2 regions of the Kitasatospora sp. NPDC041988 genome follow, and region 2 is predicted to be linked to the other one. Evidence: riboswitches for the same ligand, from Rfam matches in the RefSeq annotation. Region 2 holds a riboswitch; the other holds the start of a gene.

Region 1 (6,918 bases), on a different contig from region 2:
GCCGGACGCAGCCGATGTCCACCGAGCGGGCCGCCTCGACGTCCGCCCCGCCCAGCACGAACTCGGTGGAGCCGCCACCGAGATCGAAGACGAGGTACGGCGCCGGGAACTGACCGCCGGTGAGCTCCTTGGTGGCACCGACGAAGGAGAGGTGCGCCTCCTCCTCGCCGCTGACGACCTCGGGCGAGACGCCCAGGATGTCGCGCACGCCCTTGGTGTACTCGTCGCTGTTCTCGGCGTCCCGGGAGGCGCTGGTGGCGACGAAGCGGATCCGGTCGGGGCCGACGCCGAAGCCGGAGATGACCTCCGCGTACTCGCGGCAGGCCGCGAACGTGCGGGCCAGCGCGTCCGGGTGCAGCCGGCCGGTCTTGTCCACACCCTGGCCCAGCCGGTTGATGATCATCCGGCGGTCGAGGTCGGTGATCGCCCCGGTCTGCGGGTCGAGGTCGGCGACCAGCAGGCGGATCGAGTTGGTGCCGCAGTCGATCGCGGCGACCCGGGTGGTGGTCATGCGCCGGCCTCCTCGGTGCCCTCGGCCGCGGCCGCCTTCTTGGCGGCGCGCTCGGCGGCCTTCTGCTCCTTGGCGGCGATCACCGCCGCGTGGTCCTGCTCCTTGGCCCGGTTGCGCGCGACCCGCTCACCGGCGGCCTCGACCTCGGCGGCGGAGACGCACGGGCCCTTGGCCCACCAGTCCTCCAGCATGCCGATCGCCTCGTCGCCGAGCGGGTTGACGCCCTCGCCGGCCGCCAGCGAGTGGCCGACCAGCACGTGCAGGCACTTCACCCGGTCCGGCATCCCGCCGGCGCTCGGGAAGCCCTCCAGCACCTCGATGGCGTCACGGCGGGCGATGTAGTCCTCGTGGGCCTTCTGGTAGGCGGCGGCCAGCTCCGGGTCCTCGGCGAGCCGGGCGGTCTGCTCCTTCATCACGCCGTCCGCCTCCAGGGTGCCGATCAGCGAGGCGGCCTTGGGGCAGGTCAGGTAGTACAGGGTCGGGAACGGCGTGCCGTCCGCGAGCCGGGGGGCCGTCTCCACGACGTCCGGGTTGCCGCAGGGGCAGCGGTGCGCCACGCCGCGCAGACCGCGCGGGACCCGGCCGAGCTGGGCGGCGATGGCCGCGACGTCGGCGTCGGAGACGGAGGGGTGGTTCTCAGTGGTCATGAGGGGAGCTGGCTCCAGCGGGGGGCAGGGGTGTCTGCGAAGGAAGGGGAGAGGGCGGGGCGAGGGCGGCGGTGTCGGCGGCGTCCACGGAGTCCCAGACGCTGGCGTACCAGGGCTTGGCGGCCTTCGCCGGAGCGGCGGCCACAGCGTCGGACGGGGCGGGCGAGGACACGGAGGACTTGGCGGCGCCCTGGCCGGCCGGGTCCACCGCAATGTACGGGGTCTCCCCCGGCATCGCGTAGTGCAGCCGCGAACGGGCCTGCGCCTTGACGTACTCCGGGTCCTGCCAGCGGGTCTTCTCCCGGCGCAGCTGCTCGACCTGCTGCCGGGCGTGTTCGGCCTTCGCCCGCTGGGCGGAGATCTCGGAGCGCTGGGAGATGAACTGCCGGGTCGGGTAGGCCAGGATCGCCACCAGCGAGCAGAGCACCAGGACGAGGACGGTCGCCCGGCTCGTGAAGCGAGGCCGGGCCGCCAAGCCCGGGATCCTCCAGCCTGCCATCTCCCGTATCCCCTCCTGGTCGCGCCGGTGCCCCGCCGTCCACCCTACGGGGTGAACGGCGGGGCACCGGTCAGGCTTGCGCCGGCGGGCGCGGTCAGCCCTCGTGCTTACCGTGCTGACTACGCCGCCTCAGCGCGCTGGCCACTCCGCGGAGCGACTGTGCTGTCATTCCGCAGAGCGACTGTGCTGTCATTCCGCGGAGCGGAAGCGCGGGAAGGCGCCGCGGCCGGCGTACTCGGCGGCGTCGTCGAGGATCTCCTCGATGCGCAGCAGCTGGTTGTACTTGGCGACGCGCTCGGAGCGGGCCGGGGCACCGGTCTTGATCTGGCCGCAGTTGGTGGCGACGGCCAGGTCGGCGATGGTGACGTCCTCGGTCTCGCCGGAACGGTGCGACATCATGCAGCGGTAGCCGTTGCGCTGGGCCAGCTCGACGGCGTCCAGGGTCTCGGTCAGCGAACCGATCTGGTTCACCTTGACCAGCAGCGCGTTGGCGGTGCCGGTCTCGATGCCCTTGGCCAGGCGGGCCGGGTTGGTGACGAACAGGTCGTCGCCGACCAGCTGGACCTTGTCGCCCAGCTTGACGGTCATGGCCTTCCAGCCGTCCCAGTCCGACTCGTCCAGCGGGTCCTCGATGGAGACCAGCGGGTACGAGGCGACCAGCTCGGCGTAGTACTCGATGAGCTCGGCGGCGGTGAGCGCCTTGCCCTCGAACTGGTAGGCACCGTCCTCGTAGAACTCGGAGGCGGCGACGTCCAGCGCCAGCGCGATGTCGCGGCCGGGCACGTAGCCCGCCTTCTGGATGGCCTCGGTGATGAGGTCCAGGGCCTCGCGGTTGCTGTCCAGGTTCGGCGCGAAGCCGCCCTCGTCGCCGAGGCCGGTGGAGAGGCCGCGCTCCTTCAGGACGCCCTTGAGGGTGTGGTAGACCTCGACGCCCCAGCGGACGGCCTCGGAGAAGGACTCCGCGCCGATCGGGGCGATCATGAACTCCTGGATGTCGACGTTGGAGTCCGCGTGCGAGCCGCCGTTGAGGATGTTCATCATCGGGACCGGCAGGACGTGCGCGTTCGGGCCGCCCAGGTAGCGGAACAGCGGCAGGTCGCTGGCCTCGGAGGCGGCGTGCGCGACGGCCAGCGAGACGCCCAGGATGGCGTTGGCGCCGAGCGAGGACTTGTCCGGGGTGGCGTCCAGGTCGAGCATGGCCTGGTCGATCAGGCGCTGCTCGGTGGCGTCGTAGCCGACCAGCTCCGGGCCGATCTGCTCGATGACGGCCAGGACGGCCTTCTCGACGCCCTTGCCGAAGTAGCGGTTCTTGTCACCGTCGCGCAGCTCCAGGGCCTCGAAGGCACCGGTAGAGGCACCCGACGGGACAGCGGCACGGCCGGTGCTGCCGTCGTCGAGGCCGACCTCGACCTCGACCGTGGGGTTGCCACGCGAGTCGAGAATCTCACGGGCTACGACGACATCGATGGACGGCACGAGGCATCTCCTAGCGGAAGCAGGTTCGACTGACGGTGGGTGCTGTCGGACGAACGATTGCGGAGTCGTTACGACCAGAGCCTAACCGCACGGGCTCTCGGGGCCACGTTGACCTCGGTCCCGTCTCAGCGTGTGGCCCTACTACCCCCCGGTAGTTCACCTGGTTGCCCCATGAAAGGCGACCAGATGTGGACGAAGAGGGCCGAATCCGGCCCCCTTCGTCGAATCACCGTGAAGGCGGGGCCGCTCAGCCGAGGTTGAGCACCTGGCCGGGCAGGATCAGGTTCGGGTCGGTGCCGACGGTGCCGCGGTTGCCGTCGTACAGCGACTGCCAGCCGCCGGAGACGCCCTGGGTGGCGGCGATGCCGGCCAGCGTGTCGCCGGACTGGACGGTGTAGCCGTGGCCGGCGCGCTGCTGGGCGACCGGGGCGCTCGGCGCGGCCGGAGCGCTCTGGGCGGCGTGGGCGTCCTGGCTCGCGTCCTGGCTCGCGGCCTGGCCGGCGAACTGCTGGTAGACGCTCGGGTGGCTGGTCCAGTACCAACCGCCGTTGTTCTGGTACCAGTACACCTTGGCCTCGGCATCCCAGCCGGCGTGGCCGGAGAAGCCCGGGGCCTGGGTCTCCTGCTGCGCGTACGGCTGGGTCTGCTGCTGGGCGTGCGACTGGGCGGCGGGCTTCTGGGCCTGCTGCTGGACCGGCTGCTGCGCGGGCTTCGGCTGGGCCGGCTTCGGCGCGGCGGGCTTGGCATCCGAGGAGGCGTCGACCGAGGCCGGGGCACCGCCCTTGCTCAGGCCGGCCTTCTGCGAGCAGACCGGCCAGGCGCCCGGGCCCTGCGAGGCGAGGACCTTCTCGGCGACCGAGATCTGCTGGGCCCTGCTGGCCTGGTTGGCCTGCGGCGCGTACGAGGTGCCGCCGTACGCCTTCCACGTGCTGGAGGTGAACTGCAGACCGCCGTAGAAGCCGTTGCCCGTGTTGATGCTCCAGTTGCCGCCGCTCTCGCACTGGGCGACCGAGTCCCAGGTCGAGACGGGGGCAGCCGAGGCGCCGGTGGCGGTGAGGATCGGCATCGCGAGTCCGACGCCGGCCACGCCGGCGACGGCGATGGCCTTCTCGGTCTGGGTGCGACGACGGTGACGGCCGGTTCCAACGAACAGCATGACGAGGTCCCTCTCCGCACGCCTGCGAGGTGAGCTGTCGGGTTCGGACCGGGAGGTGGCCCGGCCGCGTCACGCGGAAAGCTTTCTGCCCGCGTGGGCGGCTTCACCCCAAGCCGTGGGGGACGGCAACAAACCTGGTTCCCCCGCCCCTGCCCAGGGTCTGGTCGGTTTCCCGTGACGCGGCGGGCAGGATTCGGCGTTCCGCGCACGAGGTCCGCAGCTGCGAACTCCACGGAGGGTAGACAGATCCTCTTACCAATCACAAGCTCATATCGCCGATATCACACAGAAATTACGGCGCGTGGTCGATCGCCCACCAACGGCGGCGGTATGTCCGGGTTGATGGTGATTCAATCCCCCAGTTGCGGCGTGTCGGAGACGCCCCATCAGTGTGTCGAGGTCTCAGACCGTGACATCTGAGACTCCGGCAGACGGTTCTGCGGCAGCTCACGGAGGGGTTGTCAGCTTGTGGCGAGCTTCTTCTCGGGACTGAATTCGACCGGAAGTTCGCGAAGTCCACGCATGATCAGGCCACCTCGCCAGCGCAGATTCTCCGGGCTTTCGGCAAGCCGCAGATCGGGCAGCCGGGTGAGCAGGGTGGCCAGCGCCGCCCGGCCCTCCAGCCTGGCCAGCGGGGCACCGATGCAGTAGTGGATGCCGTGCCCGAAGCCCAGGTGGGGGTTGTCCGTCCGGGCCAGGTCGAGGGTGTTCTCGGCGGCGAACCGCGCCGGGTCCCGGTCCGCCGCCGCGAGCACCACCAGCACCGGATCGCCGACCGGGATGTCCACTCCGCCGATGGTCAGCGGGCTGGTCGCGAACCGCCAGGTGGCCAGCTCCACCGGCCCGTCGTAGCGCAGGAGTTCCTCGATCCCGGTCTCCAGCAGGGCGCTCTCGCCGCGGGCGACCGAGTCCTGCAACAACGCCCGCTGGTCCGGGTTGCGCAGCAGCGCGTAGGTGCCGTTGCCGATCAGGTTGACGGTCGTCTCGAAGCCGGCGAAGAGGAGGATGAAGGCCATCGCCGCGGCCTCGTTCTCGGTGAGGTGCTCGCCGTGGTCGCTGGCCCGGATCAGGCCGGAGATCAGGTCGTCGCCGAGGTCCGCCCGCTTGCGGTGGATCAGCTCCGCCAGGTACGCGCGAATCCGCTTGACCGCCCGCCCCACGCCGCCGCGCTGCCCCCCGCCCTGGCCCGGCCTGGTGTGGCGCACCATCATGCCCGCCCAGTCACGGAAGTCGTCCTGGTCCTCGGCCGGCACGCCGAGCAGGTCGCAGATCGCGTAGATGGGGAGGGGGAAGGCGAACTCGTGGATCAGGTCGGCGCTGCCGCGCTCCGCGAAACCGTCGATCAGCCGGTCGGTGAGCTGCTGCACCCGCGGCTCGAACTCGGCCACCCGGCGGGGCGTGAACGCCTTCGACACCAGGCGCCGCAGCCGGGTGTGGTCCGGCGGGTCGATGTTCAGCAGATGCGTCATCAGGTCGGCCTGGCGTTCGCCCGGGATGCCGACCCTGCCGGTGCGGTGGGCCTGCTCGCTGTGGTGGACCGGATTCTTGGAGAGCCGGCCGTCGGCGAGCGCCTGCCGGGCATCCGCGTACCTGGTCACCAGCCACGCCTCCACCCCGCTCGGCAGGGTGGTGCGGTGCACCGGCTCGTGCTCCCGCAGCCACGCGTACGCCGGGTACGGGTCGGCGGCGAAGTCCCAGGTGAAGAGCGGCGGGCGGGCGGAATCGGGCTGAACTGGCATGCGTCGACGGTATCCGGTGGGGATCGGCGAGGTTCCCCTGCCGGGCCGGTCGGCCACCGGGCCGCGGCGGGGCGGTTCCCGGCCCGCACTCGGCGGGTTCTCGGCGTGGCAGGCGTGAGCCTGGTCACCTGAGGGGTAATCCCTGTTGCGGAGGGTCAGGACAAGCCTACGATCCTCCGCAAAGCAACACGTGGGCGCCGGTGCGGAGCCGCCCACAGGGAGGAGCGCACCATGCGGGTCACCGGGGCAGTCGTGGTCATCGCCGTACTCGACGGCGGGTCGGGTGCCGATCTCGCACGCCGCTTCACCGCCGCCGGCGCCGTCGGCGTGCTCGTCGCCGACCAGCGGGAAGGCATCGCCGAGGACCTCGCCGCCGAGCTCGACCGGCCGGGCTGCCCGGTCGTCGGCGTCTGCGGCGACATCCGCCGGCCCAGCGACGTCGCCGCCCTGGTCGACACCGCCGAGAAGCACCTCGGACCGATCGACCTGTTCTGCGTGGCCGGCCCGGACGGCGAGCGGATCGTCTCCCTCGCCGAGCTGCCCGACCACCTCGACCTGGAGCGGCTCGCCGAGCTCCTCGCGCTGGTCGGCGAGGCCATCGGCGAGGTCGTGATACCGCAGCAGCGCCGGCCGGTGGAGGACGTGGCGACGGTCTGACCCGACCGGCCCCGGGAAGGGAGTCGGGGCCGCCCGGGGTCGCCCGGGTTGGTCCGGGGGTCGCCCCGGGACTGGTGCGGCGTTCGCCCGGGCCGGTCCGGCCTCAGTCCTTCGGCTTGAGCCCCTCGGCGCCGCGGACGGCGTCCCGGTACTCGCGCGCGGCCGCCCGCAGCGCGGCGTCCACGTCCACCCCCGCGTCGTGCGCCCGCTGCGCCACGGCGAGCAGCAGCCTG
Region 2 (6,918 bases):
GCCGGGCGGGCGATGTCGGTCACCGCGGTGGTGACGTCCCGGACGGTGATCGCGCGGGACAGCGCCCGGGTGAGCGCCAGCAGCAGCGCCGAGCGGGCCCCGGCCGCGGGGGCGCCACCCGGCTCGCCGGCGGGCGGGCGTTCCTCGGGGGCGCGGGCGCGGTCCCGGTCGGCGACCAGGCCGGCGATCCGGACCGGCCGCCGGTGCACGTCCAGCATCACCTCGCCGGTCTCCTCGATCCGGACCACCCCGCCGCCCCGGCGCAGCACCCGGTAGGTGATCCGGTACGGGCCGCCGGTGGCGAGTACCTCGGCGAGGGCGGCCTGGAAGTCCGGCAGGTCCTCGGGGTGGACGATCCGGTCCAGGTCGGGGGCGGGTGCCGGGCCGCCCCCCTCCGGCAGCGGCTGGCCCGCCACCCGGTAGGCCTGGGCGTCCCAGTACGACTCGCCGGTGACCAGGTCGCGTTCGAAGGCGCCGTGCCCGGCGGAGCGGACGGCCAGCGAGAGCAGCGGGTGGGCCAGCCCGGCGGCCCGGCCGGTGTTCTCCCCGCCGGATCCGGACGGCGTTCCGACCCCGGTGCCGGGAGCGGTGCCGGGAGCGGTGCCGGTGCGGACGCCCCGCTCCACGCCGGTCCCGGCGCTGACGTGGTCGAGCAGGTGCGAGAGCCGGTGGGCGCAGGCGTCGCCGAGCGTCTCCAGGACGTCCAGGTCGCGCCGGGGGACGGTGCCCCGGTGGGCCAGCGCCAGGGCCAGTACGCCGATCGGCTCCTCGTCGACGACCATCGGCAGGGTGATGATGGCGACCATGCCGGTGCCCATGCCGGCGTTGCGGTTGGGGTAGTCGACGCTGGTGCGCTCAGGGCTGAGCAGATAGGGCCGGCGCAGCCTGAGCGCCATCGCGGCGGGCAGGTCGCTCGCCGGGTCGACCACGTTGTACCGCTCGTGGGCCCACTCGGGCAGGCCGTGGGAGGCGGTGAGCCGGAGCATGCCGGCGGAGTCCAGCAGGTAGAGCGCGGACCCCTCACCGGTGATCCAGCCGGGGCCCTCGGCGAGGATCGTGCCGAGCAGTTCGGCGGCGCTGGTGCAGCCGAGCAGTAAGCGGACGCAGCGCATGGCGCTGCGCGCGGTGGGGCTGCTGCGCGGCGTCCGGCTCTCGTCCTCGGAGGGGGGAAGCCACGGCGAGGTCAGGTCCATGGGATCCCCGGCCTTTCCGTTGCCTTCTCGGATGGTGCCTTATCGGCCACTCAATTCTTAATACCTTATTTCGTATGCCGGTGAATGGTGAGGTGGGCGGCACGCTCCGCCGGGACGGGGGCACGGCGGACCGGCCGGGACGGATGTGCGGCACCGGGCGGAGGTCGAGTAGGATCTGCGAGCGGCGAGGGCCTATAGCTCAGACGGTTAGAGCGCTTCCCTGATAAGGAAGAGGCCACAGGTTCAAGTCCTGTTAGGCCCACCACCGCGAAGGGCCCGGAGCGATCCCGCTCCGGGCCCTTCGGCGTTTCCGCCGCCTCCTCGCGCAGCTGGGCGGCTCAGGCTCCGGGCCAGTCGCGGAGGCCGTGGGTGAGCACGGTGATCAGGCGGTCCTGGGTGTCGCCGAGGTCCTCGGCGAGCTGGAACGCGCCGCCGATGGAGAGCGAGGCGAAGCCGTGGGCCACCGAGCGGACGGCGCGGGCGGCGTGGATGGCCTCGGACCCGGAGAGCCCGTACTCGCGCAGCACCGCGATGATCACGCCGACCAGTCGCGTGGCCGCCCGGGTGAGGTCGTCGTCCGGCTGCGGGGCCTGCGGGAGCGCGTTGTAGCGGTGCGGGTGTTCGGTGGCGTACGCGTGGTAGGCGCGCAGGACGGCGGCGACGGCGTCGTCCCCGCCGCGGCCGAGGGCGGCCTCGGCGAGCCGGTCGGCCAGCTCCTCGGTGACCCGGACGGCGATCAGCCGCCGCAGTTCGGCAAGGCCGCCGCTGACGTGCTTGTACAGCGAGGGCGTGGCCACGTTGGCCCGCACGGCGACGGCGGCGAGGGTGAGGCCCTCGGGGCCCTGCTCGTCGATGAGGGCGAGGGCGTGGCCGACGACCTGCTCGGGGGTGAGTCCTACTCGGGGCATGGGGACGGTTCTCCGTGGTTCCGGTTCCGGGGTGTCGGGAGGCTCGGGCCGGCTCGGCAAGCCCGGCCCGGTGTGGCTCAGGCCCGGTGCGGCTCAGGCCCGGTTCGGCTCGGGCTCGGCCCGGTGCGGCTCAGGCCAGCTCGGCGAGGAACGGCAGCAGCGCGTCGGCGGTGGCCTGCGGGTGGTCGGCCATCGGGTAGTGGCCGGCGTCCTCGATCATCACCTTGCGGGCGCGCAGCGCGGCGGCCTGCCGGTCGGCGACCAGCTCCGGCTTGGGGAAGTCGGGGTCCTTGCTGCCCATGACGACCAGCGCCGGGCACCGCACGGCGGCGGTCCAGCCGACGGGCGCGGAGTCCCCGTGGACCTGGCCGCGGGTGGCGGCCTTGCGGCCGGGCGTGCGCATCGCGGCGACCAGCCCGTCCACGTACGCGTCGAAGTCGGCCGGCTTGGCGGTGGGGTAGGCCATCCTCCGGTGGTAGAGGCCCCAGAACGCGGGGGAGTGCACCAGCAGCGTGCCCATCACGGCGAACATCGCGCGCTGCAGGGCGTTCGGCGGCAGGTTCTCGACGAAGGCGTCCAGCAGGACGATCCCGGCGACCCGCTCGGGCGCGTCCCCGGCGGCCTTGACGACGGTGGCGCCGGTGTACGAGTTGCCGGCGAGGACGGCGCGCTCGATGCCGAGGTGGTCGAGCAGGGCGAGGACGTCGGTGGCGATCGCGGCCGGCGAGTAGTCGTCCCAGGCGATCGAGGACTCGCCGAAGCCGCGCAGGTCCATCGTGATCACCCGGTGGCCGGCGGCGATCAGCAGCGGGCGCAGGTGGCGGTAGGCGGCCCGGCTGTCGAGCATCCCGGGGAGCAGGACGACGGGGGCGCCGTCGCCCTGCTCGGTGTCGTCGTAGGCGAGCCGGCCGCCGGGGACGTCGAGGTACCGGGTGGTGGGGGCGGTGGTGCCGGGCATGGGGGCCTCCTCGGTCCGCCGGAACGGTCATCGGCGGTTGTGCCGATAGCCATAAAGCTAAGGCTAATAGCCTTAGCCGTCAAGCGGTCGACGGCAGCCGCGTCCGAGGGGTGGTCGGGAGGTGGCGTCAGACCCCCTCCACCTTGAACGGGTCGTGCTCCGCCAGCAGCTTCTCCAGGCGGGCCTGGTCCACCCGGGTGACGATCTCGTTGGTCTCCTGCTTGTCGCGGATCACCTTGGCCAGGGTGAACGAGGAGGTGACGGTGTAGAGCAGGCCGATCCCGAGGAAGGCCCGGGTCCAGCCGCCCACCGGGAGGTAGGCGATCCCGACCGCCAGGGTGCTGGCGGAGAGTGCGAAGGAGAGCACGGCCTGGACGTAGTACGCGGCCGTGGTGCGTGACTGCATCGGTGCGTTCATGGCGCCAGGATGGCCGTGCCGGCCAGGCCGCACATGAGTAGAAGTACTCAGATGGGGGGTCGTTCGTTGACGTCCAATCACGTTCGGTGGTGTCAGTAGTCGTCAGTTGTCGCCAAACGCCCCAAAACGCCCATCAGGTCACGTAGTGTCCGGACTGTATCCGGATGCCCCGGACGGATGGCTTGGAATCAGGGGCTCCTAGGATTAACGTTTGATAACGCAGCGCGGTCCGCAACGCCGTACCCAGACGGCACCGTGCGCCGTCGCCTAATCCCACCGGCCGGCCTCCGGGCAGGTCAGGGAGCCGGGGAACCACGTTCCTTGGGGTGAATCGGCCGGGCCCAGGCCCAGCCGTAGGAGACCTTCCTGCTCCGAACCCGTCAGCTAACCCGGTAGGCGCGAAGGAAGGAAAGGAGCGCGCCTCCGTGGCGTCGACGCACTCTCCGGCACACCTGCCCGGCTCCCCCGCCGGCACCCAGCTGCTCGACCACCCGTGGCCGCCCGCCCACCCCGGCGAGTACGGCGGGCCCTCCGACGAGGCCGCCCCGCAGGCCGCCGAGGCCAGCCGGCACCGGATGCCGCGTCAGACCCGCGGGACGGCGCCACTGCTCGGCGTCACCGCCGTCGCCGCCACCCTGGGCGCCACCGGCTTCGCCTCCGCGACCCCGGCCGCCGCGCCCGCCGTCGAGGCCCCCGACGAGACCCCGGTCGCCCTCAGCGCCGACCCCGGCCTCGCGCTCGCCGCCCGGATCCAGCAGCAGGCCGACAGCCAGCGCACCGCCGCCGAGGAGACCGCCCGGCTCCAGGCCGCCAAGGAGGCCGAGACCAAGCGCGCCGCCCAGCAGCAGGAGGCCAAGCGGGCCGCCGAGGAGGCCGAGAAGGCCAAGCTCGCCGCCATCAACCTGCCGGTGCGCGACTACAACCTCTCCGCCCACTACGGCCAGAGCGCCTCGTACTGGGCCCACCTGCACACCGGCCTGGACTTCGCCGCGGACACCGGCACCCCGGTCTACGCGGTCGGCCAGGGCACCGTCACCTCGGCCGGCTGGGCCGGCTCCTACGGCTACCGGATCGTCGAGACGCTGCCCGACGGCACCGAGATCTGGTACTGCCACCTCTCCTCGATCATCAAGGGCTCCGGCAAGGTCGTCCCCGGCCAGCAGCTCGGCAAGGTCGGCGCCACCGGCAACGTCACCGGCCCGCACCTGCACCTGGAGGTCCGCCCCGGCGGCGGCGCCCCGGTCGACCCGGAGACCTGGTTCGAGCAGCGCGGCATCACCCCCTGACGCACCGCACCCCCTGACGCACCGCGAGGAGAGGGCGCCCCGGCCGGGGCGCCCTCCCGCGTCTCACTCCGCCGGCAGCTGCGCCAGGTACGCGTCGATCTCCTCCTGACCCGGCTCCGGCGCGAGGTCCGGGAACTCCGCCACCAGCAGCCGCGGCAGCCCCGGCACCGTCCACTCGCCGAACAGGTCCAGCGCCGCCTCGACCGCCGCCTCCTCGAACGCCCCGAAGTCCCCGGCCAGCTCGTCCGGCATCGGGCGCCCCAGCGCCGTCAGCTCCGCCAGATTGCGGTAGCTGCGCCGCATCAGGCCCTGCTCCAGCAGCCGCCGCGCACCGTCCGTCGCCATCCCGACCGAGAGCACCCGGGTCGCGCCCCAGCCCTCCTCGTCCGCCTCGTCCAGCCACCCGGCCGGCGCCAGCGCCTCGAACGCGGCCCGCCGGTCCTCCTCCGCGAGCTCCCGGAACGCCGCCAGCCACTCCCGCACCGCCGCCTCGTCGGCGAGGTCCACGTCGTGCGCGCACAGCAGCACCGCGTACAGCCGGGGCCAGGTCACCAGGTCGGCCCGGCGCAGCAGCCCGGCCGCCACCTCGCCCTGCCACTCGGCCTCCGCGTGCAGCCGCTCCTGCCGCTTGGCGTTGAGCCGCTTCGACGCCCGCTGGTGGTCGATCAGCAGCCGTACCGCCTCTCCGTACGCCAGCGGGTCCTGCTCCGGCGCGGGCTGGACGTACAGGTGGAGCCGCTCGTACAGCAGCTGCTCCACGGCATCCGAGGTCAGCTCCGGCCAGCCGTCGTGCATCCTGCTCTCGCCCAGCTCCAGCAGCGCCAGCACCGCCCGCAGCGGGGACTCGGCCACCGGCGCGCGGCCCTCGGCCTCCGCCCAGGCGAGCAGGTCGGCGGCCTTGGTGCGCGGGGCGAGCCGCAGGTCTTCTTCTTCCATGTCACGTACGGTAACCGGAAAGCCCCGGGTAGGGTCGGCAGACATGGTCCCCGTCCGACTCACCGGCCCCCGCCTGGCCATCCGCGAGTTCCACCACACGCCGGGCGACATCGACGCGCTGCACGCGATCTTCGGCGACCCGGAGGCCACCCGCTACCTGCCCTTCGAGCCGCGCGACCGCGAGGACTGCGCCGACCAGATCGAGCAGTACCTGGAGGAGGCCCTCCAGGACGAACGGACGGTCTACCGGCTCGCCGTCACCCGGCACGCCGACGCGGCCGACCCGGCCGACGCCACCCCGATCGGCAACGCCGCCCTCACCCTCGGCAGCCACCGCTCCGCCTGCCTCGGCTACGCGCTGCGCCCCGACGCCTGGGGCAACGGCTACGCGGGCGAGATCACCGGGCTGCTCTGCGCGTTCGCGTTCGGGCCGCTCGGCCTGCACCGGCTGGCCGCCCGGGTGGACGTGGCCAACGACGCCTCCGCCCGAGTGCTCACCCGGGCCGGCTTCCAGCAGGAGGGCCGGGTGCGCCACCACGTGTACCTGCGCGGCGCCTGGCACGACTCCTTCCAGTACTCCCTGCTCGCCGACGAGTGGCCGCCGCTGCTCGCCGACGAGTGGCCGCCGCGCCGAGCACGGGGGACGACCGGGGGTTAACCCCACCCCCGCCTCGCCGGGGAGCCGGATGTCCGCCCGGCCCGCCGTTTGACATGGTTGAGCCATCAGCCCGACCGGCACCGCCGCAGACCCGAGGACCGAGGCCCAGGCCATGAGCACCAGCGAGAGCATGCAGCGCAGCGAGTACGACCGGTACGAGGGCGTCCGCCGCACCCAGGAGCCGCCGTACGCCTGGCGGGCCCCGTTCTCCTCCTACTTCTACCGGGAGCTGGGCTTCGCCCTCGGCGGCCTGCCCGTCGCCCTCATCGGTTTCACCTTCGCCGTCACCGTGTTCTGCTTCGGCCTCGGCACCTTCCTCACCGTCCTCGGCCTCCCGGTCCTGGCCGGGCTGACCAGCGGCGCGCGCGGCCTCGGCCGGCTGGAGCGGGCCCGGACCCGCTCCATGCTGGCGCTCGACGTGCCCGGACCGGCGCCGGTGCGGGTGGTGCGCCCCGGGGCCTGGGGCGCGATCACCGCGCGGCTGGCGGACGCCGCCGGCTGGAAGGCCGTGCTCTACCAGGTGGGGATGCTCCCGTGGGCGGTGCTGAGCTTCGCGGTGTC

Evidence for each region. A riboswitch is a leader RNA that binds a small molecule or an ion and turns the genes downstream of it on or off. The one in region 2 is predicted to bind cyclic di-AMP.
Region 1: it holds a riboswitch for cyclic di-AMP, as region 2 does, so the genes downstream of both, ACZ6NC_RS30115 (LysM peptidoglycan-binding domain-containing protein) here and ACZ6NC_RS22795 (M23 family metallopeptidase) in region 2, are expected to answer to the same signal.

The regions. Positions count from the first base shown of each region.
Region 1 is NZ_JBVJCO010000036.1:86,240-93,157, reverse strand. Features, by position in the region: gene ACZ6NC_RS30135 (Ppx/GppA phosphatase family protein) at 1-511, opposite strand, end outside; gene ACZ6NC_RS30130 (DUF501 domain-containing protein) at 508-1,158, opposite strand; gene ACZ6NC_RS30125 (FtsB family cell division protein) at 1,148-1,633, opposite strand; gene eno (phosphopyruvate hydratase) at 1,847-3,133, opposite strand; gene ACZ6NC_RS30115 (LysM peptidoglycan-binding domain-containing protein) at 3,381-4,289, opposite strand; cyclic di-AMP (ydaO/yuaA leader) riboswitch at 4,295-4,465, opposite strand; gene ACZ6NC_RS30110 (cytochrome P450 family protein) at 4,751-6,028, opposite strand; gene ACZ6NC_RS30105 (SDR family NAD(P)-dependent oxidoreductase) at 6,260-6,685, shown strand; gene ACZ6NC_RS30100 (nucleoside triphosphate pyrophosphohydrolase) at 6,789-6,918, opposite strand, start outside.
Region 2 is NZ_JBVJCO010000023.1:22,134-29,051, reverse strand. Features, by position in the region: gene ACZ6NC_RS22820 (SpoIIE family protein phosphatase) at 1-1,193, opposite strand, end outside; tRNA gene ACZ6NC_RS22815 (tRNA-Ile) at 1,382-1,458, shown strand; gene ACZ6NC_RS22810 (TetR/AcrR family transcriptional regulator) at 1,532-2,101, opposite strand; gene ACZ6NC_RS22805 (alpha/beta fold hydrolase) at 2,232-3,059, opposite strand; gene ACZ6NC_RS22800 (YiaA/YiaB family inner membrane protein) at 3,187-3,477, opposite strand; cyclic di-AMP (ydaO/yuaA leader) riboswitch at 3,732-3,890, shown strand; gene ACZ6NC_RS22795 (M23 family metallopeptidase) at 3,903-4,763, shown strand; gene ACZ6NC_RS22790 (hypothetical protein) at 4,827-5,699, opposite strand; gene ACZ6NC_RS22785 (GNAT family N-acetyltransferase) at 5,743-6,357, shown strand; gene ACZ6NC_RS22780 (sensor domain-containing protein) at 6,470-6,918, shown strand, end outside.